Regions from separate parts of the Kribbella sp. NBC_01510 genome, predicted to be linked through region 1. Evidence: riboswitches for the same ligand, from Rfam matches in the RefSeq annotation. Region 1 holds a riboswitch; each other region holds the start of a gene.

What was found. Region 1 has a riboswitch for thiamine pyrophosphate ahead of OG558_RS12170 (purine-cytosine permease family protein). Riboswitches for the same ligand answer to the same signal wherever they lie in the genome.
Region 2: another riboswitch for thiamine pyrophosphate. It lies ahead of thiS (sulfur carrier protein ThiS); the one in region 1 lies ahead of OG558_RS12170 (purine-cytosine permease family protein).
Region 3: another riboswitch for thiamine pyrophosphate. It lies ahead of thiC (phosphomethylpyrimidine synthase ThiC); the one in region 1 lies ahead of OG558_RS12170 (purine-cytosine permease family protein).

Annotation. Positions count from the first base shown of each region.
Region 1 covers NZ_CP109418.1:2,450,399-2,459,989, reverse strand. The annotation lists gene OG558_RS12210 (LLM class flavin-dependent oxidoreductase) at 1-769, opposite strand, end outside; gene OG558_RS12205 (ABC transporter ATP-binding protein) at 766-1,482, opposite strand; gene OG558_RS12200 (ABC transporter permease) at 1,458-2,294, opposite strand; gene OG558_RS12195 (ABC transporter substrate-binding protein) at 2,291-3,346, opposite strand; gene OG558_RS12190 (flavin reductase family protein) at 3,339-3,902, opposite strand; gene OG558_RS12185 (sigma-70 family RNA polymerase sigma factor) at 4,258-4,752, shown strand; gene OG558_RS12180 (methylated-DNA--[protein]-cysteine S-methyltransferase) at 4,745-5,311, shown strand; gene OG558_RS12175 (class I SAM-dependent methyltransferase) at 5,427-6,107, opposite strand; gene OG558_RS12170 (purine-cytosine permease family protein) at 6,135-7,463, opposite strand; TPP riboswitch at 7,457-7,572, opposite strand; gene OG558_RS12165 (alpha/beta hydrolase) at 7,593-8,255, opposite strand; gene OG558_RS12160 (hypothetical protein) at 8,252-9,136, opposite strand; gene OG558_RS12155 (DUF3152 domain-containing protein) at 9,185-9,591, opposite strand, start outside.
Region 2 covers NZ_CP109418.1:3,093,547-3,103,137, reverse strand. The annotation lists gene OG558_RS15385 (DUF5937 family protein) at 1-930, shown strand, start outside; gene OG558_RS15380 (hypothetical protein) at 948-1,430, opposite strand; TPP riboswitch at 1,661-1,771, shown strand; gene thiS (sulfur carrier protein ThiS) at 1,762-1,968, shown strand; gene OG558_RS15370 (thiazole synthase) at 1,970-2,743, shown strand; gene OG558_RS15365 (DUF6807 family protein) at 2,733-4,613, opposite strand; gene OG558_RS15360 (RidA family protein) at 4,690-5,106, shown strand; gene OG558_RS15355 (serine hydrolase) at 5,798-6,670, opposite strand; gene OG558_RS15350 (LysR family transcriptional regulator) at 6,667-7,548, opposite strand; gene OG558_RS15345 (MBL fold metallo-hydrolase) at 7,665-8,651, shown strand; gene OG558_RS15340 (GNAT family N-acetyltransferase) at 8,641-9,384, opposite strand; gene OG558_RS15335 (PLP-dependent aminotransferase family protein) at 9,437-9,591, opposite strand, start outside.
Region 3 covers NZ_CP109418.1:3,262,721-3,272,311, forward strand. The annotation lists gene OG558_RS16195 (DUF47 family protein) at 1-384, shown strand, start outside; gene OG558_RS16200 (anion permease) at 387-1,385, shown strand; gene OG558_RS16205 (anion permease) at 1,476-2,612, shown strand; gene OG558_RS16210 (hypothetical protein) at 2,626-2,859, shown strand; gene OG558_RS16215 (hypothetical protein) at 2,909-3,388, opposite strand; gene OG558_RS16220 (lysophospholipid acyltransferase family protein) at 3,577-4,335, opposite strand; TPP riboswitch at 4,387-4,505, shown strand; partial or broken gene thiC (phosphomethylpyrimidine synthase ThiC) at 4,496-6,114, shown strand; gene OG558_RS16230 (transposase) at 6,447-7,004, shown strand; gene OG558_RS16235 (hypothetical protein) at 7,001-7,555, shown strand; gene OG558_RS16240 (RDD family protein) at 7,552-8,103, opposite strand; gene OG558_RS16245 (RDD family protein) at 8,185-8,946, opposite strand; gene OG558_RS16250 (DUF2752 domain-containing protein) at 9,050-9,490, shown strand; gene OG558_RS16255 (DUF4190 domain-containing protein) at 9,492-9,591, opposite strand, start outside.

The DNA.
Region 1 (9,591 bases):
CGAGCGCGGCCGTCCGTGCCTTCAGATCCTGGTAGAACGCCTGCGCGTCCTCGAGCGTCTGCTGCGCGGTGAAGACGGCCTCGGCGTACCGCGCCGCCAGGCCCTTGCCGTCCTCCGACGATCCGGCCTGCACGATCAGCGGGTGCCCCTGCGGGGACCGCGACAGGTTCAGCGGACCGCGCACCTGGAAGTACCGGCCGACGTGGTCGATCGGCACCACGCGGTCGTTCACCGCCCACACGCCGGTCGACTTGTCCGCGATCGCCGCGTCGTCCTGCCACGAGTCCCACAGCTGGTAGGCGACCTCGAGAAACTCCGCCGCCCGCTCGTACCGCTCCGCATGCGCCGGCTGATCAGCCAGATTGAAGTTGCGAGCCGCGTCCGGACCGGCCGTGGTCACCACGTTCCACCCCGCCCGCCCACCACTCACGTGGTCGACGCTGGCGAACCGGCGGGCCAGGTTGTACGGCTCGTTGTACGTCGTCGACGCGGTGGCGATCAGCCCGATCCGTGATGTCACGGCGGCAATCGCGGTCAACAGCACAGTCGGCTCCAGCGATCCGGCCGGGCGACGGCCCACGTCACCGAGGAGCACTGGCGAGTCCGCGAAGAACACCGAGTCGAAGAGACCTCGCTCCGCGATCCGGGCCAGCTCCTGATAGTGCTCCACCGACGTGTTCGCGAACGGGTTGCTCTCCGGCAACCGCCACGACGCCTCGTGATGCCCGGTGCTCATCAGGAACGCGTTCAGATGCAACTGCCTGCTCACAGCGAAACCCCCAATGCGTCGAGAAGCCGCGACCGGACCGCGGCGAATCCTGGATCGGCCGGACTGCGCGGCGTGCTCAGCGAGATCAGTTCCTCGGCGACGAGCTTGCCCTCGTCGAGCACGATCACCCGATCGGCCAGCACGATCGCCTCGTCGACGTCGTGCGTGACCAGCAGTACGGCGGGTTGATGGGCGGCGCACAGCTTCCGGAGCAGCACATGCATCTTCAGCCGGGTCAGCGCGTCCAGCGCGCCGAACGGTTCGTCCGCCAGCAGCAACTCCGGCTCCCGCACCAGCGACCGCGCCAAGGCGACCCGCTGCTGCTCGCCACCGGACAACTCATTGGGCCACGCCTTCTCACGGCCGGCGAGCCCAACCTCCGACAGACTTTCCCGGCCCCGCGCAGCAGCCCCGGACAGCCCGAGTACGACGTTCTCCAACACCCTTGCCCAGGGCAACAATCGGGAATCCTGGAAGACAACCGAAACCTGCGTCGGTACGACGACCTCGCCCGAGCCGGCCACATCCGGGTCCAGCCCGGCCAGCGCCCGCAGCAAGGTGCTCTTCCCGGACCCGCTCTTTCCCAGCAAGGCAACGAACTCACCCGGCGCGATATCCAGGTCGACCCCGTCCAGTACGGCGCGATCGTCGTACCGGCGGACCAGGTCCCGGACCTGGACAGCAGCGGTCAGGAGGCCAGTGTGCGGCGCCATGAGAGGGCCCTCCTCTGAATCAGGCGGACGGCCCCGTCGGACAGCAGGCCGAGGACGCCGTACAGGACCAGGCCGACAATGATGATGTCGGTCTGTCCGTACGTCCGGGCCAGCTCCATCATGTAGCCGATACCGCTGGTGGAATTGATCTGCTCGACGACGACCAGCGACAGCCACGCGCCGGTGACCGCGAACCGCAGCCCGAGCAGGAATCCGGGCAGCGCGCCCGGCAGGACCACCCGGCGGATGAAGTCCCAGCGCGACAGCCCGACGGTTTGCGCGAGTTCGACGTACCGGCTGTCGATGGTGCGGAGTCCGTTATGGGTGTGGATGTAAATCGGCACGAACACCCCGAGGAGGATGGTGACGACCTTCATCGACTCACCGATACCGAGCCAGAGGATCAGCAGCGGCAGCAGCGCCAGCGACGGGATCGCTCGCTTGATCTGAATCGGACCGTCCAGCAGTGCCTCGCCGAGACGGGACAGTCCGGAGAGCAGCGCGAGTACGACGCCCAGCACGATGCCGAGCGCAAGTCCGATCAGCGCGCGCTGGGTGGACGTCCACAGGTTCGGCTGGAGGCGACCGTCGGCGATCAGGTCGCCGGCCGTGGTCACCACGGTCCACGGCGCGGACAGCACCCGCTGGTCGATCCAGCCGGTCGCCGATCCGATGCTCCAGATCACCAGCAGCAGCATGGGTCCGATGGCCGCGCCGAACCTGATCGGCTTGCCCAGTCCGAGGCGACGACGCCGTACGACGGGCGCGACCGAATCGGCTGTACGCAGTCCAGGCAGTGTCGCGGCGCTCATTTGGTGGCTCCCTTGATCGCATCGGCCGCGACGCTCTGGAACCGCAGGTCATACAGGTCCTTGGCCTGGATCACCGGGTTGCCGGTCTCCTTGGCGAGCAACTCGATGGTCTCCTGCTGCCGCTGGATCGCGTCACTCCAGTCCGCGCTGATGTCAGGGTGACCAGCGTTGTCGACCAGCCACTGACCGTCGGACTCGGTGAGTCCCTGGTCCTTCACGTAGTACCCCTGGATCCACTCCTTGGGGTGTTTGTCGATCCAGTCCTGCGCGACGCCCCAGGCAGCGACGTACGCGCGGATCGCGGCCGCCTTCGCCGGGTTCTCGAGCGACTCGGTCACCACGTACAGGTGGCCGGCGTCGTCGCGGAGGCCGTGCGGGATCGTGGTCCCGCCGTCCTTTGCGTACTTGGCCAGATAGCGCTTGATCTGGACGCCGCCGATCGGGGCGACGTCGACCTGCTTCGCGGCCAGCGCGTTCGTGTACACGTCGCCGGTGCTGGGTAGCTCGACCAGTTTGACGTCGTCCTTGGTCAGGCCGGCCTTCTTCAGCACTTTGAGGACGAGCGCGCCCTGCGCCTGGCCCGGGCTGTACGCGATCTTCTTGCCCCGCAGGTCCGGCAGCGTCTTGACGTTCGCGCCGGGCGCGATCCCCAGCTGGTAGATCGGGTGGTCGAGCGGGTCCTGGCGGAACTTGGAGGCGACGATCTTGACATGCAGCCCGGTCCAGGTCGCGTGGATCGGCGGGATCTCCGCGACGGAGCCGACGTCCAGCGCGTGCGCCCGGAACGCCTCGGTCGTCTGCGGACCGCCGCTCAGGTTGGCGAACTGGACGAACTTCGACACCTTGTCGAGCTGTCCGGACAGCTTCAGGGCCACCTGGGTGGCCGGGTCGCCGACGACGATCTTGGTGCCGTCCGGGACGGTCGTCGGCAGCGCGGCGTCCAGCGCGAGCTTCGCGCCGCCGTCGTTGCCGGCCTGGGCAGCGCCTCCGCAGCCGGTGACCAAGGCGGCAATCGCGACGGCCGCGGTCAGAACCTTGTGGGTCTTAAACATGATGTGCCTTCGAATGCGTCGTGACGTAGCGGCCGTCGTGGTACAGCAACGGGTCGTGCTCACGTCGTTCGGTATGGGTGGCGAGGCGGGCGACGACCAGGTGGTGGTCGCCCACGGCGAAGCGGTGCTCGACCTGCGCGCGCAGGTAGCTGGGCGCCTCGTCGAGCACCGGTTCGCCGGTGTGCAGCCGGGACCAGCGGGTCGGCTCGGCGAAGCGGTCGATGCCACTGGTGGCGAACCGGCCGGCGATCGCCTGCTGGTCGGCGGACAGGAAGTTGATCACCAGGCTGTCGGCGGTGCTGACGGTCGGCCAGCTGGACGCACTGGTGGCGATCGCGAACGAGACGAGCGGTGGCAGCAGGCTGACCGAGACCAGTGAGGTCGCGGTGAACCCGGCCGGGCCGCGGCCGGCGTCCGCGGTGATCACCACGACACCGGCGGCGTGGCGACGGAACACGGACCGGAACACGTCGGCGTCGACGATCCGCTCCTCGAGGCGGTCCGGGACGACGGACAGCGGCGGACGATCGGACGGGTTGATCGCATGGACTGACATGTCTCTCCCTCGGATACGGGGGCAGGGACGACCGGCAGCGGGCAGCAGGAAGCACCACAACCGGGCGGGGTGTGGGAGGCGCAGGCTCAGACAGGCCTCGTACGGCGGGAGTCCGCCGGGGCAACGCGGGCAGCAGCGGTCACCGACAGGTGGCGCTCGCCGTCCGCAGAAGATCGATGACGCGACGGCGGGTGAGCAGTGTCGTCGTCATGTCAGCTACCTTCTCATCAATGTCTACTGGACAACTAGACAATCTCGCGATCCGGGACAGCCGTCCGAAACTGACCATCCGCTGGGACGACACGCCGCCAGGTCGCCCTCACACTCCCGGCCGTGCGTGCGTTCTACTTGCGTGATGGCTCGGGAGAAGGTCGTACTGCCGCCGTTCCAGGCGTTGATCGACGCGCACTGGCGCGACGTGGCCCGGCTGGCGCGTGCGATGGCCGGGCCGGTGGACGGCGACGACGCGGCCCAACGCGCCTGGGAGAAGGCGTACGCCGCCTACCCCGACCTCACGTCGGCGAAGAACCTCCGCAGCTGGCTCCTCACCATCACGGCCCGGTGCGCGACCGACGTACACCGTGCACGCAAACCGCAGCGCCCTCTGGACGAGGCTGCACCGGTCGCCGTCGACGGCCCGGAGGCCGCGGACTGGCCGGACCCCGACCTCTGGCGCGCGGTCAACGAGCTGCCGGAGCGGCAACGCTTCGCGATCACGCTCAAATACGTCGGCGACCTGGACCACCACGGCGTGGCCGCCGCCCTCGACACCACGCCTGCCGCGTCGCGCCGGCTCGTCAGCGACGCCCTCGCGGCACTGCGCAGCAAACTCGGAGTAAACGATGACTGACCTCGAGAGCCGGCTGACCCGGCTCACCACCCCAGACCTGACCCCACCGATCCTTCCGGACGCCGACGTCGCCTACACCCTGCACGACACCCCGATCGGCACGATGCTGCTCGCCGTCGCGCACGGCCGGGTGGTGGCCAGCTCCTTCGGCGACGAGGAAACGATGACCACCCGCCTCGCCCGGGCGGTGTCCCCGCGCGTACTCCGCCAGCCCCGCGCGCTGGACGACGTACGGCGGCAACTCGACGAATATCTGGACGGCCGGCGGCACGCCTTCGATCTGAAGGTCGACCTGGCGCTGGCGACTCCGTTCCAGCGACTCGTGCTCACCGATCTGCCGAAGCACACCCGCTACGGCACGACGACGACGTACGGCGCGGTCGCCGGGGAGATCCACAAGCCCAAGGCGGCTCGGGCGGTGGGTACGGCACTCGGCGCGAACCCGGTCTGCGTCGTCCTGCCCTGCCACCGCGTGATCGGCTCGAACGGCGCGCTCACGGGGTACGCCGGCGGACTGGACGCGAAGCGTTTTTTGCTGAATCTCGAAGCAAAAGACTGAATTTTCCTCAGCCTGCCAGGAAGCATTTACACTCGACAGACAAAGGAGCAGATCCCCAGTGTGGAGTGGGGATCTGCTTCTTGTTTTTCCCTTACCTGCAAGGGCCGCTGACGCGTCAGTCAGTGGCGGGCTGGTGGATCTCCAGAATGAGCCGGCGACGGCCGCCCCAGTCCCGCTTGTAGACCTTGTAGTCCTCGATTCCGGCCTTCGCGCAGAGCCGGCCGTAACTGATCTCGTCGTGGATGAAGTGCACGCTGCTGGTGCCGAAGTGCTCGGTCGTGACGATCCGGTGCTCCGGGCCCTGACGCATCCCGTTCGCGATCTCCGCCGCCGTTGCCGGTCCCCAGGCCGGGCCCTCGATGATCGCGATGCCGCCCGGCTTCAGCACCCGGGAGATCTCGCAGATGGTCGACACCTGCTCGTCCTCGGCGAACAGCTCGTGGAACGCGGTCCACAGGCAGATCACCGCGTCGAACGCGTCCCACTTGTACGGCAGGTCCGTCATCGACCCGACCGCCCAGTCGATCGACAGTTCCTCCTCGGCCGCCTTCGCCCGGCCGGCCTCGATCAGGTTCGGCGAGATGTCCAGCGCGCAGACGGCCTTGCCGGCCTTGGCCAGCGGCAACGCGATCCGGCCGTAGCCACAGCACAGGTCGAGCACCGACTCACGCCCGTCCAGCAGTTCCTCGACGGCCTTGACGGTCGCCGCGTCCCGCTCGGGCGTGGTCCGCGCGGCCAGGCCGTCGGCCCCGAGTTCGGCATACTCGGCCCGGCTGCGCAGTGCGGAGTTCAGCATGGGCGCAAGTATCCCGGTTACTCCGGGTCAGTTGTCCAGCGGTCGGCGCCCTACACGACCGAGCACGACCGCGGCCAGCATCGAGACGACGATCGAGGTGACCGTCGCACCCAGCCAGGTCGGCACCGGCTGGTGGTTGAACACCCGCTGCTGGACGTCGGTCCAGAACGGCGACCAACGGCTCACTGTGCCGGGGTTGACCACCTGGTAGGCGACGAATCCGATCAGCCACGCCACGGCCGGCTGCCACCGGAAGCGCGCCGTACCCGAGACGTCCCAGTTCATCTTGCTGACCAGGAAGAAGTCCGCGATCGCGGCCGCGAACAGCGGGACGAAGACCGAGCCGATCAGGAAGAGGAACTGCGTGTAGTTGCCTAGGTCAACCATCAGGGCGAGGCCGGTGGCGAGTACGCCGATCGCGACCGAGATCCAGCGCCGGTCGACCTTGCCGATCAGGTTGTGGGCGGCCATCGTGGTCGAGTAGACATTCGCGTACGCCTCGTCGACCTCGTCCACCAGCAGGACCAACAGTGCGATCGCGCCGGCCGGCAGGACGACGAGCGCGGTGATCACGTCCTCGCTGTTGGTCTGCAAAGTCGCGACCGCGAACACACCGAGTGCGTAGTACGCGATCGCCGCCAGGCCGTAGCCGAGCGAGGAGCCGGCGAACGCCGCCTTGTTGGTGCGCGAGTGCCGGGTGTAGTCGGCGGCCAGCGGCGCGAACGAGACCACGCCCGCGGCGGCCAGGTCGACGGCCGGCCAGAAGCCCAACACGTTGTCCTGCGGCAGGTCGTGCATGGGCTTGCTGAGCACCTGCACGAACAGGTACACCGACGCGATCAGCACCAGCCAGACCATGAACTTCCGCAGCAGCTTCACACTGCCGAGCGGCCGGACCGCCATCGTCGTCGCGATCACCCCGGCCAGCAGGACGAACACCCAGCGCCAGCGCTCACTCGTCACCGCGACCGCGGCCTGCGAGATGATGATGATCTCCATCGTGGCCCAGCCGACGTTCTGCGCGATGTTCAGCACGGTCGGCGCCATCGAACCGCGTCGGCCGAACAAGCCGCGCAGGCACGTCATCGCCGGCGCACCGGTCTGCGATCCGAACACCGCCGCCCCACCGAGCACCAACGCGCCGATCCCACAGCCGACGACGACCGCGAGCAGGCCCTTCCACAGCGAGCCCGTGGTCGCCGCCACCAGCGCACCGGTGACCGGCCCGAACAAGGAGATGCCGAAGTTCCCCCAGAGGGCGAACTGGTCGAGGAATCCGAGCGTCCGCGGGGCGTCCGTGGTCAGGACAAGCGGCGCCTCGATGTCGCTAGCAGGACGAACAGCAGTATTGGTCATGATGACCTGCTCCCTACGCCGGCATTACCCGGTCAGGTTCAGGCGGTCGGCGACCCAGCTGTCGCCCTCTCAGCCCGCGCGTACGGTGCGAGCTCCCGCAAAGGTTGTTAGCGCGTCAACGATAGCGCTTCACTCGCTTTCGGGAAGGGTGGCGGCTCGCTGGATGAGAGCGGCCACCTCGGGACCGTTGGTCAGCACTGGTATGTGCGCGCCCGAATCCAGCGTCCTGGCCTCACCGTGGCTGAGCTCCGCCAACCGCTGTACCCACTCGGCCGGCGAGATCAGATCGTGCTTGCCGCGCACGATGACCACCGGCACGCGCACCTGGGTGATGATCGCGGCCAGGTCGTGGTGCCGGGCGGCTTCCGCGGCTCGGGCGATCGAGGAAAGCGTCGTACGGGCGTACTGCGGGGTGACAACCCGAATCAGGCGGGGTGCTTCCGGTACGGCCGACCCCAGCCATCGGACCGTCCGGTCCACCCAGCCCGACATCCGGATGTCGCCGGTCGGCGCCACCAGCACCAGCGCATGGACGAGCTCGGGGTCGATGATCGCGGTCTCGACCACGATCTGGCAGCTGGCGGAGTGTCCGACCAGGACCGACCGCTCGCGGATCTTGTCGGCGAGTGCCACGCCCAGCGCGCGCGGATGCAGATCTTCGCGGGCCCCGGCCGGTTCGCCGTACCCGGGAAGAGTGACGACGACGTACGGCGTGGTCAGGTGCTCGACCGTTTTGGCGTACGACTCCGGCCCGAGACCGAGGCCCGGGACCAGGACAACGGGTGCGCTCACTCCCAGGGCGCTTTGACCGGCGGGCCCTGGACGACCGGGTTGCTGACGTCGGGCTTCAGCTCGCGGTACCCGATCGCCAGACCCGCCGCGAGGATCAGTAGGCCGGTGCCGCCCCAGCCGTACGCCTTGGGCAGCCGGTCGATCGTCTCGTTGATGGCGCCCAGGCCGGTGGACAGGACGATGCTCAGCCAGATCAGGATCGGGATCGCGGACACCGCGACCAGCAGGAGGCCACCGAGCTCGACCGGGTCGGGCTGGCGCCCTGCCTTGCGGCGGGCGAGCACGTCCCGGATCCACATCCCGATCGCGACCGCGCCGACCACGATCAGCAGCAGTTGGCCGATGGTGTCGATCACGTCGGTGCGGAGCGGGTGGTTCAGCGGTGAGCCGGGGGCCTGGGAGATCTCGCGCAGGGCGACCCGCTGGACGGACACGACGAGCAGTCCGTAGACGGCCGCGATCAGTGCGGCCAGTCCGACCACCCGGGCGGCACGCGGGTCACGGGGCGCGACCGGCTCATCCCGTCCGTACGTCGGGAGCTCGTGCTGCTGCGGATGCGCCGCGGGACCGTAGGGGCTCCCGGGGCGGAAGTTCGGCGGCTGGGTGTACGTCGGGCCCTGGCTCTGCGGCGGACCGGCGTACTGCGGCTGGCTCTGTTGCTGATCGGGCCGGTCTAGTGGCTGGCCCGGCTGGCCTTGAGGTTGGCCCGGCTGGGAGCCGTAGGGCTGCGGCTGGGCGTAGGGGCCGGGCTGCGGGTCCGTGTATGGGCCCACGCCGTAGGTCCCACCGCCGTACGGCGTGGGACGGGCGTAGTGGTGCTCCTCACCGGACTGGTCGGGCTCGTCGCCCCGGCCGTACGTCGGGAAATCCTGTGACGACATCGCTGCTCCCTCCCCTCCGACTCAGCTTCTCACGAACGGATGCTTCGCTCAGGTCGCTTTGATCGTCGGCCAGGCGTTCGGCAGGCAGCCGGCCAGGCCCTTGGTCTGCTGCATCATCACCGGCGCGGGGGTCTTCGCCTTGGTGCAGGTCGAGTGGCCGTGGCCGAGCGCGTGCCCGACCTCGTGGTTGACCAGGTAGCTGCGGTACAGCGAGACGTCGCCGTTGTACGCCGGGATCGCGTACATCCACCGTTTGGCGTTCAGCACGACCCGGTCCTCGACCCGGCAGGACACCTCACCGCCGGTGTCGAGCGGCAGACAGAGCTTGTCCGTCAGCGCCGGCGTGGCCAGGATGATGCGCAGGTCGGCGTCGACCTTGTCGGTCCGCTCGAAGCTGACCGGGTGAACCGCCTGCCAGCCGCGGGGGTCGGCCAGCGTCTTGTGGATGATCGCCG
Region 2 (9,591 bases), 640 kb from region 1:
GACCTGGAGGAGGTGCGATTCGCGATCTCGCCCGCAGCGGAGATGGTTTTGTCGTTGCGGGCGTTGCGGGATCCGGGGCGGTTTCCGTTGCAGCTGGGGTGGGTTCGGGGTGTGCAGCCGGTGGTCGAGCAGGTGGATTGGTCGGTGTTGCGGTGGCTGGTCAATGACACGATGGGGAGTCCGGATTTCCTGACGCCGCGGCCTACCTCGCCGTTGACGCAAATCCAGGATGAGCTCGAGATCATCGGGGCGGTGGATCGGCGGACGTTCGAGCGGCAGTTCGTCGCGGTCAACAAGGAGGTACCCGACGAGCTTGCCGGTGCTGATGGTCCCGCCAGGGTTGTCGACGCGCTGCGTGCGTACTGGCAGTTGGCGATGGCGCCGTACTGGGATCGGATGCGGACGATTCTGTCGGCCGACATCAGCTACCGCGGCCATGTGCTCACGCAGCACGGGACCGGGGCGATGCTGAACGGACTCGGGCCGGCCATCAGTTATCAGAACGGACAACTGAAAGTCGATCGGGTCAGCGATCCGAGTCGGACCGAGCGGGTGGACGGGCGGGGGCTGGTGTTACAGCCGACGTTGTTCGGGCCGCATGCGGTGATTCCGTTCGACGTCGGGGCCGAGCCGCTGCTGGGGTATCCGCCGCGGGGGCAGGCCAATCTGTGGTCCGTCGTCGAACCGCCGTCACGGCAAGACCTTGCACAGTTGATCGGTACGCCGCGAGCCCACATCCTCGCGTTGCTCACGCATCCCCGGACAACGACCGACCTGGCCGGCGAGCTGAAGGTGACGCCCTCGGCCGTGAGCCAGCACCTGCAACTGCTGCGTCGTACGGGGCTGGTCGAAGCGCAACGAACCGGCAAGCAGGTGCTCTACCGACCGACCGAACTCGCCGCCCTGCTCACCGGATCGGACCTCGACTGACCGGGGAAGAGCAGTACTCACGGATTCGGCTTGTTCCCGTTGGCGGCGGCCGTCGGCTTCCCGTTGGCGGTGGACTTTCCGTCGGCGGCGGCCGTCGGCGCGGAGACCTCCGGAGCGTCGGCCGCCGTACCGCTGTCCTCGCCTCCCGCCTCCTCTTCCGCCTTCCGGCGTACCCACCACACGCGTGCCAGCTTGGCGGATCCCAGGATCGCGGCGATGACGATCGCGGTCACCACGCCGGCGACATCGAGCAACCCCCACGCCCGCTCGTACCACGGCGGCTGCTGCTCGACGGCGACCGCGATCGCCTGCTCGAAGGTACGGCTGCTGAGGGGCAGGTCGTTCAGCTCCACAACCAGGGTGAGACGGAGCGTCCGCACACCATCGGTCTGCGGTGTCACGCGCCAGGCCCACCCGGTCACCCCGTCGATGAGCTGGAACTTGTCGCTGAGCGGCTGTACGTCGAGCCCCCGAACCCCGGAGCTCGGCTCGGACGTCACGGGACGGCACCCGGCGGATCGGCCCCGCCGAATCCGATCCTCAGCGCCACGACAACTGCTGCCAGCACCACAGCCGCGGCTATCAGCAGGCCAAGTTTTGTTCCCCCGTGAGCCCGATCGATCGTCCCCATCTCTGCTCACCTTCCCCCAATACACACGGTAGCGGTTTCCGGCCATGGCGTACTGCCTTCGAGACGCGTTGGCGGTCATGGGAAGACGTGAGCTAGAGTCGAAAGCGCCGCGGGAGCTTGCAGGAGTGGGCTGAGAGGGTGACTGGGCCGTCGCCGACCGCTGAACCTGAATCGGGTAATTCCGGCGTAGGGAGGAAGCGATGCAGGAAGCTGTCTGGGTCAACGGTGCGGCGACCGACGTCGCCCCGGGGAAGTCCGTGGCCGAGCTGATCGGCGAGTACTCCGACCGGACCACCGGGATCGCGGTCGCGATCAATCAGAACGTGCTCACCAGGGCCGAATGGGCGTCCACCGCCCTGCGAGCCGGCGATCGGGTCGAGATCGTCAGCGCGGTGCAAGGAGGCTGACATGGACGATCCACTGGAGCTCGGCGGGCGGACGTACACCTCGCGCCTGATCATGGGCACGGGCGGTGCGGCCAACCTGGAAGTGATGGAGGAGGCATTGATTGCCTCCGGCACCCAACTGACCACGGTCGCGATGCGCCGGCTCGGCACCGGCCACGAGGGCTCGGTGCTCGACGTACTCAAGAAGCACGGCATCGACGTCCTGCCGAACACGGCCGGTTGCCACACCGCCGCCGAGGCGGTGCTGACCGCGAAGCTCGCGCGGGAGGCGTTGCAGACCGACCTGATCAAGGTCGAGGTCGTCGCCGATGACCACCTGCTGCTGCCCGATCCGATCGAGTTGCTCGACGCCGTGGACGCCCTGGTGGCCGACGGGTTCACGGTGCTGCCCTACACCAACGACGACCCGATTCTCGCGCGCCGGCTCGAGCAGGCCGGCTGTGCCGCAGTGATGCCGTTGGCGGCGCCGATCGGGTCCGCGCTCGGCATCCGCAATCCGCACAACATCGCCCTCATCGCCGAGGCCGCGAACGTTCCGGTGATCGTCGACGCGGGCATCGGTACGGCGAGCGACGCCGCGCTGGCGATGGAGCTCGGCTGTGCCGCCGTCATGCTCGCCACCCCGGTCACCCGCGCCGAGAAGCCTGCCCTGATGGCCGCGGCCATGCGCGACGCCGTCTCCGCCGGCCGAGCTGCCCGCCTGGCCGGCCGCGTCCCCCGCCGCTGGCAGTCGGCCCTGGCCTCCTCGCCGACGACCGGTCTGCCTACGTTCTAGCCGCCAGTTCGGCAGCTTCGGCGAGGTCGATCGGGCGGTCCAGCAGCAATGCGGTGAGGGACAGGTCGAGGTCTTGGTTGGGCTGGAGGGTCAGTGGGCTGTCCCACGCCAGTGCTGGACCGGCACCGACGTACCCCGTGGAGCGAAGGAACCACGGGCGTACGTCGCTGGGCTGGACCAGGAGCAACGTGGTGATGATGTCGGCGCGATGCTGGACGAAGGCGAGCCACGGACTCAGCGAGCCGAAGACAGCATCGGTCCCTTCGCCGGCTGAGCTGAGGACAGTCGTGGTCTCGGCGGACGGCAGTCGCCAGAAGATGCCGCCGTACCCGGCGTCCGGACGGCCCGTGGTGGCGGGGCTGTCGATGCGGATCGATCCGTAGCGAGCAGTGAGAACGCTCTGCCAGTCCAGCCGCCAGCCGCCGTCGGCCAGCGAGCCCGTCAGTCGTCGGCGTTCGACCAGTTGCGGCCGGCCTTGTTCGTCGTACCAGGTGAGTTCGTCGCGCAGCGTGTGATCGTCGTCGACGGCGACGCTGCGGCTGCGTTGCTGGCCGTGGTTCGTGAGCAGGGTCGGGCCCTGGCCCCGGACGAACGTCCGGCCGCCCCAATGGGAGGTGCCGTTGACCCCGGCGACCGCGAGCGAGACGCCGTAGTGATGCCGGTGGTCGACCGGGCTGACCTCCGTGAGCGGTTGACCGCCGAGCGTCCGGACCGGATGCAGATAGGGCCGCGGCGAGTGGACCTCCGGCGTCCGCCGCCCGAACTCGTACCGCGCGAGCATGCCGGAATCGCTGCTGAGCTCGAAGATGTCGCCCTGCCGCTGCCAACTCACGCGCCCGGCCGGCGCATCCCCATGCAGCCGCGGCGCCTGCGGCACCGGCCCAGTGCTCGCCCGCACCGCCAGCCGCAGCTCGGGTACGCCGTCCACCTCGACATCGGATCCCGCGATCGTGGCGTACATCCGCCGCCACGCCAGCTCCCCAAGGCCCTTCTGCGGCACCCGCACAGTCGTCAGCGACGGTACGGCGAACCGCGCCAAGCCGATGTCGTCCATCCCGGTCACCGACAGGTCCGCGGGTACGGCGACGCCGACCTCGTTGAGTCGCGCGAGCAAACCGAAGGCCACCAGGTCGTTGAACGCGACCACGGCCGTCACGTGTGATTCCAGTACGCGCTCGACAGCGGCGTACCCGTCCTCGATCGACCAGCCGCAGTCGAGCCGGACGATCTCCAGCCCGGGGATCTCCCGCTCGGCCACCTCGAGCGATCGCAGCCGGGCCGTGTTGGACGCGCTCGCCGACGGCCCGGCCAGGAAGGCCAGCCGCCGGTGGCCCAGGCCGACGAGGTGATCCGCCAGGATCCGCACCGCGCGGCCGTAGTCCACGACCACTGACGAGACCTCCGGAGGGCCCTGCCGGTTGACCAGGATCACCGGCTGCACCTGCGGCAGCAGTTCGAGCAGGCTCTCCTCCGGCAACCGCGGCGACACCATGATCAGCGCGTCGCACCGCCGCCGGGCCTCCACGGCGATGGCCGCCTCGGCGCTGGGGTCCTCATCGGTCTCGGCGACCAGGACGCGGTAGCCGGCCGCGGCCGAGGCGTTGGTGATGCCGCGCAGGATCTGCTGGAACAGCGGGTTGCCGAGATCCGGCACCACCAGCGCGACCATGTCCGTCCGGCCGAGGGACAGGCTGCGGGCCAGGTCGCTGGGCCGGTAGTTCAGCCGGTCGATGGCGGCCCGCACCCGCTCGGCGATGTCGGGCGCGACGGAGAGACGCCCGTTCATCACCCGTGACACGGTTGCCCGCGACACCTCCGCCGCCCGCGCGACATCGGCGATCGTGATCGAGTCCTTCGGTGTCCGGCCCACGACGGTATCTTCTCCCGACGGAAACCGGTTTCTCAACCCCGTCCGCGATTTGACCGGCCAACCGGGAGAAGATGAGGTGACGACTCTCTGGGAGGAACTCTTGACCAAGCTCTCGTTCCCGCGGCCCGATGGTGTTACCCCAGGCAACGGTTACAGCCATGTCGTGACCGGACCGGGGCAGTGGGTGGCGATCGCCGGGCAGGTGGCACTGGATGCCGACGGGAAGTTCGTCGGGGTGGGTGATCCGGCCGCGCAGGCGCGCCAGGTGTTCGCCAACCTGGACGCGTGCCTGAAGGCAGCCGGCGCCACCTTCGCCGACGTCGTGAAAATGACCTACTTCGTCACCGACATCGCCTACATGCCCGCGATCCGCGCGGCCCGCGACGCGTACGTCGACACCGCCAACCCACCCGCCGGCACGGCCGTCCAGGTCGTAGCCCTCTTCAGCCCTGACGCCCTCCTGGAAGTCGAGGCCTACGCGGTCGTCAACTGACCCACTCCCGTCCTCGCCTTCCTCCCCGCCCAGCAACTTCAGGTGATAACCGGCTCTTCTGTTGGATGTGTGGGTCGCTCCGGAGGGCGTTGCGTGGTGCTCCTGGTCGGTTCCCGCTCCGTCCCCGCCTCACCCGGTGTGGGGCGGGGCGGACTGTCGACGGTCGGCCGCTGTTGGTCGGCGGGGGTTTGTCTGGGGGGAGCGATACCCCCTGGATCGGCAGGCCAGACTCCCCCAACCCGGTCGGAGCGTGGGAGAGGGCTGGGCACGGGTCCGTGGTGCTGGAGGGTGTGGGCACGGAGATACCGGCCCGGGATGCGCCCCGTTCTGTTCGGGTGGAGGGTTTTCTGCCAGGGAGGGTTTTCCTCCCTCACCGGGCTAAAACCCTCCTCGCACCAGACACAGACCCCATCGAACCCCACCGACCAGGTGATGGACGATTGCGTGAGCCTAGGTCGGCCAGCCGAACGCGAACACATCCTGTCGAAAGTCCGCTGTACCGCGACCGCACCACCTGCAGTACCACCATCCCCACCCACACATCAGTCAGAAGAGCCGGATAGCCCTTGAGGTGGATGGTCGCGCGGATCGCGGCTGTCGGCTTCACCAGCGTGTCCACTCAGAATCGCAGCGGGCAACCATCCAGGTCGGGGGCGGGCACGGGACCCGGGTGGAGCGAGGTTGGGGAGGGTTAGCGCAGGAGGTCTACCGCGACGCGGGCGGCTTCGCCGATGGCGGCGTCGACGCGTGGCTGGCGGAAATCGCCGCGCGCGGCCAGGGTGAAGATCGCGAGTGCGAAGGCGGCACCGTCGGGCAGGGTGACCACCCCGACCTCGTGGCGGAGGGCTCCGAACGTCCCGGTCTTCCCGGCGACGCGAATGGCGTCGTGCGGGAAGCCAGAGGCCAAACGGTGGCCGAACACCTGCCGATGCATGGTCGCCTGCACGAACGCGGTCTGCTCCGGTGACAGCAACTCCCCCGCCCACAATCGCCGCAACAGCGACGTCAGATCCCGCGGAGTGCTCGCCGACGCATTCGCCGCCTCGTAGATCCCGGCCGGATCGGTCCGGTCGTTGTCAGCGAGTACGGCGAGTGCCGCATCCGGATCGTCCAGCCCCGTCCGACGTTGTAGGTCACGCAGGTTCCCCGCGGTCCCTCGTCGTACCCAGGTCCGTTGCAGGCCGAAGGATTCCAGCAAGCCGGCCAGCCGCCGCAACCCGACCACATCGAGCAACGCATCGGCCGACGCGTTGTCCGACACCGTCATCATCGACACCGCCAGGTCGCGCAGCGACACCGTCACCGGGTCCGCGAACAACGACAGCCCAGTAGGCCCGGCGGTCCGCGTCGACGGATCCAGCGTCACCCGCTCGCGCGGATCGACCTCGCTCAGATCCACCAACCGGCAGAACCCGGCGAGCAGCGGCAACTTGTACACAGACGCCATCGGTACGACGCGATCCGCATCCACCTCGACGGTCGACTCCGGCGCATCGAGTGCGACCGCATGCAACCAGCCGCGAACGCCGGCGTCTTCGAAGACCGCGCGGATCCGGGCGCTCACGACGCCACCAACGCATCCGTGAGCTGCGCCATCACGTCCGCCGGGCGGAGGAACGGCGTACGCGTCCTGGACCAGACGAGCCGGAGCCGCAACGGCAGCGGATCATCGACGAGCCGGTGCCGGCCGATCCCCGGAGCGGCGAGCGCCGGATCTGCCGTCACCACCGCGACCTGACCCGCGGCCGCCATCGCCAGTCCGGCCCGTTCGTCCGTGACCACGACGGTCCCGCCGTCGGGCCGGTGCAACGCGAGCGTGTCCAGGAACAGATCCCGCGCCGCCGGCGCCTCGGCCCGCGGCCGGACGGCGATCTGCAGCCGCTCCAGCTGCCGCAACTTCAGCTCCGAGCCGTCATCGGCCATTGCCGACGTCGGCACCAGTGCCCAGGTCGGCAGCAGCGTGACCGGTCCGGCCTCCAACCCGTCGAGCACGGCGGGATGCAGTACGGCGGCCAGCGTCAGCCTGCCCGCGGACACCTGAGCTACGAGCGAGCTGGTCGGCGCGGACAGCACCGTCACCCGGCTGCCCGGGATCACCTCACCACAAGCCGCCGCTACCGCGGCGCCGGCCGACGGCGGGACCTCCGGCGCGAGGCCGAGCCGGATCTCCGGCCCCTCCGGATCGCGCCCGACCGCGGCCTGATGCAGCTCCTCGATCGAGCTCAGTGCCCGCCGCGCGTACGGCAGCAATGCGGCGCCGGCCGAGGTCAGCTCGACCCGGCCCTGGCCGCGCTCGAACAGCTTGGCCCCGACCAGCGCCTCGAGCCGGCGCAGTCCTTGCGACAACGGTGGCTGGGTGATGCCGACCACCCGGGCCGCGTCGCCGAAGTGCTGCTCCTCGGCCAGCGCGATGAAGATCTGCAGATGCCGCTCAGTCAGCATGACCCGGCTGACCTGCGCTGATATCTCCAGCCAATCGGTTCATGCGTAAGAGCATATTCGACAGGCACCAACGGACTCACCTTGACTGAAGCTCCGGTACGGCGAGAGGAGACACGGTGAAGGTGAGTCGCAGAGGCATGCTGACGGGCGCGGCGGCGGTCGGAGCGGCCGGCGTGATCGGCGCGGCGACCCGCGAGGACGCCGCCACGGCGGAGACACAAGCCGGCCAGACCCAGACGGCCCAGACGTCGCAGACCCAGGCGGCCGAGACACAGGGCGGGTCAGGGCAGCGGGCCCCGGTGGAGGTGACCTGGTTCGGGACCCACGCGTGGCAGTTGCGCTGCGGCAAGAGTGTCGTACTGACTGATCCGTGGCTCACCCGCTTCAAGACCGGAACGTTCACGCCGGAGGGTGCGGACCCCAAGACCAAGCTGGTGATCAAGCCTGAGGTGATCGATCGCCACCTCGGGACGGCCGACGCGATCCTCGTCCACCACGCGCATTACGACCACATGGCCGACGTACCGTACGTCGCGAAGAAGACGCAGGCGACGGTCCTGGGCACGCAGACCCACGTCAACCTGCTCCGCGCGATGCGGACCCAGGAGGACCTGCTGTCACCGGTGCGCGGCGGCGAATACCTGCCCTTCGACGGCTTCGCCATCGAGGTGTTCCCGTCCCTCCACTCCTGCGGCGGGAAGCGGCACACCTACGCGTACCCGGGCTACCACCTGGAGTCCGTGCCACCGCGCCCGCGGGTGATCGAGGACCTGGTGGAGGGCGGCACGCTCGCGTACGTGATCACGATCGGTGGCCTGCGCATCCTCAGCCTCAGTACGGCGAACTTCGACCAGAACGCACTGCGCGACCTGCAGGTGGACGTCGTGTTCGCGGCGCCTGGCGGCGAACCGGGCATCACCGACCGGCTGTTCGACACCATCAAGCCGGTGCAGAAGGTCATCGCGACCCATTGGGACGACTTCGACAAGCCGCTCGACGAGCCGGGCGTTCCGTGGACCGATCTCGGCCCGCTCCGCGCCTCGGTCGAGAAGGCAGGCGCGGAGTTCATCCTGCTGGATCACCTGGAGAAGATCACGCTTTGACCCGGTAGTGATACGAGGCGACGGTCTGGAAACCGAGGCGGTCGTAGAGGGCGCGGGCCGGCGCGTTGGCCTCGACCACTGCCAGCCAGATGCGGCCGATCCCCTGGGCCGTTGCCGCCTGCAACAAGCCGTGGATGACTGCCTGGGCCAGTCCCTGCCGGCGCAGGTGGTCGTCGACGGCGAGGCAGTACAACCCCGACCAGTCGTCGACGAGCGCGAGCCGCCCGATCGCCGTGATGTGGTCGCCGGACCGGACGGTTGCGTACAGGGCCCGGCCGCGGTGGAGGATCTGCCGGGCGGTCGCCTGCTCGGCCGGCGAGCCGTGTCCGTCGACCCGCCACCAGAAGTCCGTCCAGTTGTCGTCCGGCGCCGAGGAAATATTCACCTCGACCGTCGGCTCGGGAAGCTTGGCGAGGATGTCCGCGACCTCGGCGCACTGCACGAGCGTCGGTGTCCGGATCTCATAGCCACGCGCCTCGAGGTGCGCGTCGAGGTCGGCGGGCTGCGCCGCCGAGCTGATCTGGAAGGACGGCGTGATGCCGTGCGCCTGGTACAGGTTTTCCACGTAGTCCAAGGCTTTTCCGAGGTCGAACGGCGCGTTCGCGGGCAGCACCGAGTTCGCTCGGAGGGTCACGCCGGCGTTGCGGCGGACCAGCCAGCCGTCGAGTTCGGTGCTGTCCGCGGCGGGCCAGCCTTGGTTCATCAGACCATTCATGCGAGCTGTAGTGATCACTCGCCCAAGAGTAGGAGCAGGCGGATTAATTTGCAACCGATTGCATAATCATTCATGCATCCCGGAGTGTTCCGATCACGTCCGCCAGCAGATCGATGCCCTCGACAACTTCCTTCGGGGTGAGCGAGCCGTAGCCGAAGACCAGCCCGGCCGGCCCTGGGGCCGACACCCAGTACGGCGCCAGTCCGTAAACCCCCAGACCGCGTT
Region 3 (9,591 bases), 810 kb from region 1:
TACCGACTGGCCTCCGTTCTCGACGATGTGATGGATTTCATGGAGGAGGCGGTCGACGCCGTCCACCTGTTCAACCTGGACAAGTTGCCGGAGGAGATCGCCGAGCAGATCGAGGTGCTCCAGCGGATGGCTCAGCTGACCGCCGAGACGATGCCCCGGCTGCGGACGATGAAGGACCTGGCCGAGTACTGGATCGAGATCAACCGGCTGGAGAACACCGGTGACGCGGTGCACCGCCGGATCATCGCCAAGCTCTTCAGCGGCGAGTACGAAGCCCTGACCGTGATGAAGTTCAAGACCGTGGTGGACCTGCTGGAGGCCGCGATCGACGCGTTCGAGCACGTCGCCCACACGGTCGAGCAGATCGCCGTCAAGGAGAGCTGAGCGTGGAGCTCGCGCTCGTCGTCGCCCTCGTCGTCATCGCCCTCGGATTCGACTACACCAATGGCTTCCACGACGCCTCCAACGCGATCGCGACCTCGGTCTCCACCCGCGCGCTCACACCGCGGGTGGCGCTGGCGATGGCGGCGGTGATGAACTTCGTCGGCGCGTTCCTCGGCACCGAGGTGGCCGAGACGGTCGGCAAGGACATCATCAGCGCCCCGAGTGGTGAGCAGGGCCTGGTGGTCGTGATCGCGGCCCTGCTCGGCGCGATCACCTGGAATCTGATCACCTGGTACTTCGGCCTGCCCAGCTCCTCGTCGCACGCGCTGATCGGCGGACTGATCGGCGCCGGGGTCGCCTCGTCGAGCATCGTGCTGTGGTCGGGCATCCTCGGCAAGGTCGTCATCCCGATGGTGCTGTCTCCCGCGATCGGCTTCTTCGGCGCGTTCGCGCTGATGATCGCGATCCTGTGGGCGTTCCGGCGCAGCAACCCAGCCAAGACCACCCGCGGATTCCGGATGTCGCAATCGCTGTCGGCGGCGGCGGTGGCGCTCGGGCACGGACTGCAGGACGCGCAGAAGACGATGGGCGTCATCTTCCTCGCGCTGCTCACCTCCGGTTACGTCGACGCGGGCGACGGCATCCCGCTGTGGGTCAAGCTCTCCGCCGCGACGGCGATCTCTCTCGGCACGTACTCCGGCGGCTGGCGGATCATGCGCACCCTGGGTCGCCGCATCATCCACCTGGACCCGGCCCGCGGCTTCGCCTCCGAGGCGGTCGCCGCGACCGCGCTGTACGTGATGGCGATCGGTCTGCACGCGCCGGTCTCCACGACACAGACGATCACGTCGGCGGTGATCGGCGCCGGTGCGACCAAGCGGCTGTCGGCGGTTCGCTGGGGAGTCGCGCGGAGCATCGGCATCGCGTGGGTGCTGACCATTCCGGCGGCCGGCATCATCGCGGCCCTCTTTTACGGGGTGGCCTATCTGATCTCGCAGTGAGTTCCCTCGATTTGTTCACTTCGAATTCACTAACCGGCCTTACCGTCGATCCACGCTGTACATCGCCGGCCCAGGGGGGAAGTGATCGCGATGGACCTGTCCTTCCTTGTCGTCGTGGTGATCATCACCGCGTTGGTGTTCGACTTCACCAACGGTTTCCACGACACCGCCAACGCGATGGCGACGTCCATCGCCACCGGCGCGCTCAGACCCAAGGTCGCGGTCACCGTGTCCGCCGTGCTCAATCTGGTCGGCGCGTTCATCTCCACCGCGGTGGCCACGACGATCTCCAGCGGCCTCGTCGACGACTCGAAGATGACCGTGCCGATCATCTTCGGCGGCCTGGTCGGCGCGATCCTGTGGAACCTGGTGACCTGGTACTTCGGCCTGCCGAGCTCCTCGTCGCACGCCCTGTTCGGCGGCCTGATCGGCGCCACCTGGATCGCGGCCGGCAGCGGCGCGATCAACTTCGGCACAGTGGTGCAGAAGATCATCCTCCCCGCGATCGCCGCGCCGATCGTGGCCGGCGCGGTCGCGCTGGTGGGCACCTTCCTCGCCTACCTGATCACCCGGCGGGCCCGGAAGAAGTCGGTCGAGGCCGGGTACAACAAGGGGCAGATCGCGTCCGCGTCGATGCTCTCGCTCGCCCATGGCACCGGTGACGCGCAGAAGACGATGGGCGTCATCACGCTGGTGCTGATCACCTCTGGCAGCCTCGCGAAGGGTTCGCCCCCGCCGACCTGGGTGATCTTCTCGGCCGGCTTGGCGATCGCCCTGGGCACCTATTTCGGTGGCTGGCGGATCATCCGGACGATGGGCAAGGGCCTGACCGAGATCGAGTCGCCGCAGGGGTTCACCGCCGAGAGCAGCTCGACCGCGGTGCTACTGGCCTCGTCCCACCTCGGCTTCCCGCTGTCCACCACCCAGGTCTGCTCCGGCAGCATCCTCGGCACCGGCCTCGGCAAGCGGCTCGCGGAGGTGCGCTGGACGGTTGCCCGGCGGATGGCGATGGCCTGGCTGTTCACGCTCCCGGCCGCCGCGGTCGTCGGCGCGCTGGCCGGCCAGGTGGCCAGCTCCGGCAACTTCGGCGTCGTCATCGTCGCGGTTCTCGCGGTCGTGGCCAGCGCCGGCATCTACGCCGCCTCCCGGCGCCGGCCGGTGACGCCGGAGAACGTCAACGACGACCCGGCCTCCACCCCGGCGGCCACCACGGCCGCGGTGAGCTGAGAGGAGTACGGCGATGCACATCCACTGGAATGCACTCGGTCAGGTGGCCCTGGTCAGCCTGCTCTTCGGGGTCGGGCTGGCGATCGTGTTCGCGTTCGGTGTGACCGCGATGTCGCGGCGGGCGGTGGCGATCGAGGAGAAGAAGCCGCCGTCGATCGTGGACACCTCCCTGGCCGCGCTCTGCTTCGCGGCCTGCCTGGCAGCGGTGTTCTACGGGCTGTATCTGATCATTCCGCAGTTCCACTGACGCGGGTACGACGGACGGTCCGCTCGAGGGCTGTCCGTCGTACGGGTCGTCAGCGGTTCCAGCGCCGTACCGACTTGGCCACGTCCTTGGAGCGGATGGAGCCGAGGTTGTACTCCCACGCGGCGGCCAGCTTGCCGCCGAGGATGCTCGCGTCCAGATAGATCCTCGGGCGCACCGCCACGGCCCAGGTGGCGGCGGCCGCGTGGCCCTGCTGGTGGAGTAGGTGGTCCACGGTCGCCTCGATCCGGCTCTTGTTCTCGCCTCTGAGGCCTTCAGTGGCCCAGCGTTGCATGATCGCCGCGTCGTCGGACGTCATCCGGGCCAGATAGGTCAGCGGACCGCGCCAGAAGCCCCGGCTGCCGATGCTGTCCAGGCTCTCCAGCGGGAACCAGCCGTTCTGGCAGCGTCGTCCGTTCACCGCGGATTCGATCTCCCGGGCGCGGTCCGCGGACAGGCCCCGGGTCGCCCAGTCGACGAAGAACGTCCCCGCGTCCGGGATGTGCTCCGCCACGTGCGGCGCTGGAGTCATCTGCCCCGGTTCGAACAGATGAAGCTCTTCCGGTGATTCGAACACAACCTTCCCCGCCCGCCTGAGTACCGCGGCCGCGCGTACGACTACCCGGCCCGCCGCACAGGGACCCCCCAGGTTCCTGTTCTGTCAACAACGACAAGTCTTCGTACCCTCGTTCCCGCCCGAGGGTCAAGGTCTTGTCCGCGTTACCGGTCCTCCTTGGTCCGCCGCTCGGCCCGGCGGGCGAGCTCCTCCTGATCCAGCCGCTCGGCCTCGGCCGGAGTCGGCGCGGCGCCGCCGTACGACGCCGGCAGCCACCAGGCACCGGCCGGTTGCTCGGGGTAGGCGCGGATGGTCTGATCGAGCATCCCGGCCATGGTCGAGTGCAGGCGCGCGGTCGCGTCGGCCGCATCGTCGCCTCGGGTGACGGTGATCGGTGCGCCGACGGTGATCGCGATCGTGCGGTGCCGGGAGAAGTCGCGCGGATGGTCCTTGGTCAGCATCCGCTGCGTGCCCCACAGGATCATCGGAATGATCGGTACGCCGGCCGCGGCGGCCATCCGGACCGTGCCGGTTTTGAACTCCTTGAGCTCGAACGACCGGCTGATCGTCGCCTCCGGGAACACGCCGACGACCTCGCCCTGGCCGAGGTACCGGAGCGCTTCGCGGTACGACGCCATCCCGGCCGCGCGATCCACCGGGATGTGGTGCATCCCGCGCATCAGCGGCCCGGAGTACCGGTTGCGGAACAGGACCTCCTTGGCCATGAACCGCACCAGCCGCTTGCTTGGCACAGCGCCGAAGCCGCCGAGCACGAAGTCGACGTAGCTGATGTGGTTGAGCGCGATCACCGCGCCACCGGTCCGCGGCACGTTCTCCGTCCCGCTCAGCTGGAACTTCAGGTCCAGCACCTTGAACGCCGTCTTCGCGAAGCCGATCACCGGTGGGTACACGAGGTCACGCATCCCCCGACGCTACCCGCTCGGTCAAGACGGCGGGTTAAGGTGACGGTGACAATTGGAGATCGCGGGAGCTCGCACCGTAGTGGGCTGAGAGGGCGGCTGGGTGACCGGCGCCGCCGACCGCCGAACCTGTCCGGGTAATTCCGGCGTAGGGAGCAGCAAGGTGAACGTCAGCACGATTCGACCGACTGTCACCACCGGCCCGATCTCGGGGTCGGAGAAGATCTACCGCGGTGAGCTGGGCGTCCCGGCCCGCCGCGTCCACCTCACGAACGGCGAGCACTTCGACCTGTACGACACGTCGGGTCCGTACACCGACGCGTCGGCGCGGATCGACGTACAGGCCGGACTGCCCGCACTCCGGCGGGACTGGATCGCCGGGCGCGCACCGCTGACCCAGCTCGGGCACGCGCGGGCCGGGACGATCACCGAGGAGATGAGGTACGTCGCCGTCCGGGAGGGCCTCGATCCGGAGTTCGTCCGGTCCGAGGTGGCCCGGGGCCGGGCCGTGATCCGGCGAACCGGCGGCACCCGGAGAGCGAGCCGATGATCATCGGGAAGAAGTTCCTGGTGAAAGTGAACGCGAACATCGGCAACTCGGCCGTCAGCAGCTCGGTCGAGGAAGAGGTCGAGAAGCTCGTCTGGGCGACCCGGTGGGGCGCGGACACGGTGATGGACCTGTCCACCGGCAAGAACATCCACGAGACGCGGGAGTGGATCCTGCGGAACTCACCCGTGCCGATCGGGACGGTCCCGGTCTATCAGGCGCTCGAGAAGGTGAAGGGCGATCCGGCCGGGCTGTCGTGGGAGGTGTACCGCGACACGGTGATCGAGCAGTGCGAGCAGGGTGTCGACTACATGACGGTGCATGCCGGCGTACTGCTGCGGTACGTGCCGCTGACCGCTGGACGGATCACGGGCATCGTGTCCCGGGGTGGCTCGATCATGTCCGCGTGGTGCCTGGCGCATCATCAGGAGTCCTTCCTGTACACGCATTTCGCGGAGCTGTGCGAGATCCTGCGCACCTATGACGTGACGTTCTCACTGGGCGACGGGTTGCGGCCGGGGTGTATCGCGGACGCCAACGACGCGGCGCAGTTCGCCGAGCTGCGGACGCTGGGAGAGTTGACCCGGATCGCCTGGGAGCGCGACGTCCAGGTGATGATCGAGGGACCGGGCCACGTGCCGATGCACAAGATCGCGGAGAACGTGCGGCTCGAGGAGGAGCTCTGCGGCGAGGCGCCGTTCTACACATTGGGGCCGTTGGCAACTGATGTGGCGCCGGCCTACGACCACATCACGTCGGCGATCGGTGCGGCTCAGATCGGCTGGCTGGGTACGGCGATGCTCTGCTACGTCACGCCGAAGGAACACCTCGGGCTGCCGGATCGCGACGACGTCAAGACCGCCGTGATCACCTACAAGATCGCCGCCCATGCGGCCGATCTGGCCAAGGGGCATCCGGGCGCGCAGGCCTGGGACGACACGTTGTCCAAGGCAAGGTTCGAGTTCCGCTGGGAGGACCAGTTCAACCTCTCGCTCGATCCCGACGCGGCCCGCTCGTTCCATGACGAGACCCTGCCCGCCGAGCCGGCCAAGACCGCCCACTTCTGCTCGATGTGCGGCCCGAAGTTCTGCTCGATGCGGATCACCGCCGACATCCGCGCGTACGCCAAAGAACACGGCCTGACCTCCGCCGAGGCTATCGAGGCCGGCCTCGCCGAGATGTCCGGCACGTTCAAGGCGAACGACCAGAAGCTCTGTCTTCCGCTGGCGGAGTGAGGTCGCGGACCGCCAGGCCATCACATTCGCCGGCCTACGATCGGGCCGCGCTCAGAGGTGCCGGCGAACCGCGGTTGTGATGGCCTGGCGGTCCGTCTCCCCATTGACTGCGCGTGAAGTGCGGGGCGAGTCGAGATGCCGAGGTCGCCGGATCGAGCGGAGAATTGGGGGAATCGGTAGACCGAGAGAGCGATCACTGGGAGTGATCGGGTGAACCGATTCAGGTTTCTTCCTTCACTCTACGTAAATAAGACTGTAACCTTAATGCGTTCGGAAGGAGGTGCAGGGCGATGGTCTTTGTTCTCACGGTAGATCAGCGCGGCAGCCGAAGCATGAGCGATCTCGTACCCGAGCTACTGAACTCCCTGAACCGCCGGCCGCGACGGACCGGTTTGCTCCGGAAGTTCGAGCGGACCGCCGGCGACGAAGTGCAGGGCATCCTCTCGGAGGCCCGCGCCACCATCGACGTGATCGTCGAGCTGCTCCGCACCGACACCTGGTACGTCGGACTCGGGGTCGGCGAGGTCACTCAGCCCCTGCCGCGCAGCACCAGGGCGGGCAGCGGCGACGCGTTCGTCTACGCGCGGGAAGCGGTGAACCGGGCCAAGTCGAGCCCTCACCACGTCAACGTGGTCGGTCCGGATCCGCACCGGGCGGAGCAGGTGGAGACCGTGCTGTGGCTGATGGCGTCCGTACTGCGGCGCCGGAGCGACCGCGGCTGGGCAGTGGCCGACCTGCTGGCCGAAGGACTCACGAGGCGGGAGATCGGCGTGAAGCTGGGGATCAGCCAGTCGGCGGTGACACAGCGGGCGCAGGCCGCCGGGTTCGCCGAGGAGCAGCGTGGACGGGTGCTGGCGGCCGAGTTGCTCGACGCTGGAGTCGCTGCGTGACGGCGCTCGTCTTGTCGTTGACCGGGGCCGCCCTGATCCTCGCCGTACTGGCGTGGGTGCCCGAAGCCGGCTCTACCCTCGAGATCGTCATCAGTGGCGTCATGCTGGCCTGTCTGGTCGCAGTCGGTCTCCTACTGCTGGCAGGCAACGGTGTGGAGGGGTGGCGCGAGCGCTGGTGGGACGTGCTGCTCCTGCTGGCCGGGGGACTCGCGGTGGCCGGTGGCGGGCCGCTAACGACGTCAGTGCTGTCTCTGGTGGACCGGGGGAACACCCGAGCCCAGTCCACACAGAAGGCCGGCGAGGTACTGCGTGGTGGCGCACTGATCGGCTCGCTCGAGCGGGCTGCGATCTTCGCGTCGCTGGTGGCCGGCTGGCCGGAGGGCATTGCGGTCGTGCTGGCGATCAAGGGACTGGCCCGCTACCCCGAGCTGCGTAGCCCGGACCAGCCGGCCTCGGTCACCCCACAGGCGGTCGCCGAGCGCTTCATCATCGGCACGTTCACCAGCGTCCTGTGGGCAGTGACCTGCGCTGGGTTCCTGTTGTCCCACTAAGTGCGGATCACGATGTCGTTGACCACTTTGTCGTGCCAGGTCTGCTGCTTGTCGTCCCAGAGCGGCCAGAGCACGTTGAGAATGCAGAGTTGGTTGAAGATCTGGGCGAGGATCTCACGGCCGAGATTCGGACCGATGCCGATCAGCTGACCGGTCTGCGAGTGCACGACCTTCAAGCCGGTCAGCTTCTTCCCGAAGGACTGGCCGGTGCGCCCCTGCCGGATGACCCGGTTCCAGACCCACACCAGGAACGCGAGAAGGAAGCCGGCGCCGATTGCGATGCCGCCGCCGGGGCCGAGCTGCTCCTTGTCGCCGTCGATGACCAGGGACAGGATCGCGCCGGCGATCGCCGGGATCGAGACGATCAGCGAGTCGAGGATCGAGGCGCCGACACGGATCGGCCATCCAGCCGGCTGTCCGGGCGGCGCGTAGCCGTACCCGTAGCCCGCCGGCCCGTGACTGCCTTGTCCGTAAGGGTTGTAGCCCTGCTGGTGGTACTGGCCCGGTTGTCCCGGTGGGTACTGCGGGTTGTACGGAGGGGTGGTCACCTGCGGGGTCCTTTCTGCGGCCGAGATGCCGAACGCCGCGGCCTCGAGAGGCCACGGCGTCCGGGAGATCGCAGTACGGCGTCAGAGCTTGATGACGTAGGTGTTGTTGATCTTGTCCGCGAACGTCTGCCGCTTCTCGTCCCACAGCGGCCACAGCCAGCCGATGTAGCAGGCGAGGCTGTCCAGGATGTGGGTGAGCTGGCGCAGGAACGTCTTGCCCGCGCCGATCGGCTGGCCGGTGTCGGCGCCGACCAGCTTCAGACCGAGGACCTGCTTGCCCACGGTCTGTCCGGTGCTGCCCTGACGGATCACGATGTTCCAGATCGCCAGACCGATGCTGGTCAGGTAGAAGACCAGGGCCAGGATGGTCACGGCCGAGTTGTCGGCGTTGGACAGCGCGCTCGCGATCCCGTACGGGACGGCGACGATCAGGCCGTCGATGAGGTAGCCGCCGAGCCGGTTCGGCCAGGCCGCCAGGTTGCCCGGGATCCCACCGAAACCACCCGGCTGCCCGTAGCCCTGGGGGTAGCCTGGCTGGCCGTACGGCTGCCCGTAGCCCGGCTGCTGACCGTACTGACCAGGCTGACCCGGCTGCTGCGGATACCCGGCGGGCTGCTGCCCGTACTGCCCCGGCTGCGGCTGGCCGTAACCGGGCTGCTGCCCATAGCCCGGCTGCTGCTGGGCGCCATAGCCGGGCTGCTGCTGCCCGTACTGGCCCGGCTGCTGCTGCCCGTACTGGCCCGGTTGCTGCGCAGGCTGTCCGTACTGGCCAGGCTGGCCGTACTGACCCGGCTGCTGTGAGTCTTGAGGGCCGTAACCCGGCGGCGGCGTCGGATTGCTCACGACGGTCCTTTCTAGTGATTGCTGTCGAGGGGACTTGCAGGCTAGTCGTCGGACGGCTCAGACCGGGCAACGGATCCCACGAGATGAGAGCTACCGTTGTCCGGTGAGCCTTTCGCTGAGCGTCGTACTCCGGCCGACCGGTCCGGTCCAGCCACTGGACCGGCGCGTGTGGGGCCTGACCGCGGTCGGAGTGGGCGGCTTCGGGCTGGCGGCCGTCTATCAGCTGTCCGGCGGACAGATCGGTATTCCGTGCATCCTGCATGCGACCACGGGGCTGAACTGCCCGCTCTGTGGGTCGACGAGGATGGCGGCCGCTCTGCTGCGCGGCGATCTGGACGCAGCCTGGCACTTCAACCCGGTGGTGCTGGTCCTCGGCCCGCTCGTTGGTGTTGCCGTCGGCTACCAGTTGCTTGCCTGGTCGCTCGAATCGCTCCGCCTGGTCCGGCTGCCGCGGCTGACGATGAGCCCGCGGGTGGCCGACTGGCTGATCAAGGGCGTGATCGCCCTACTGGTCGTGTACGGCGTCGCCCGCAACCTGAACTGAATCAGGTGCTGTAGTAGTTCACGAACCCGCCGACTATCTGCAAGCCCAGCGAAACGATGCCACCGATCCAGGCAACCTTGGCGAGGGTGTCCGACCTGCCC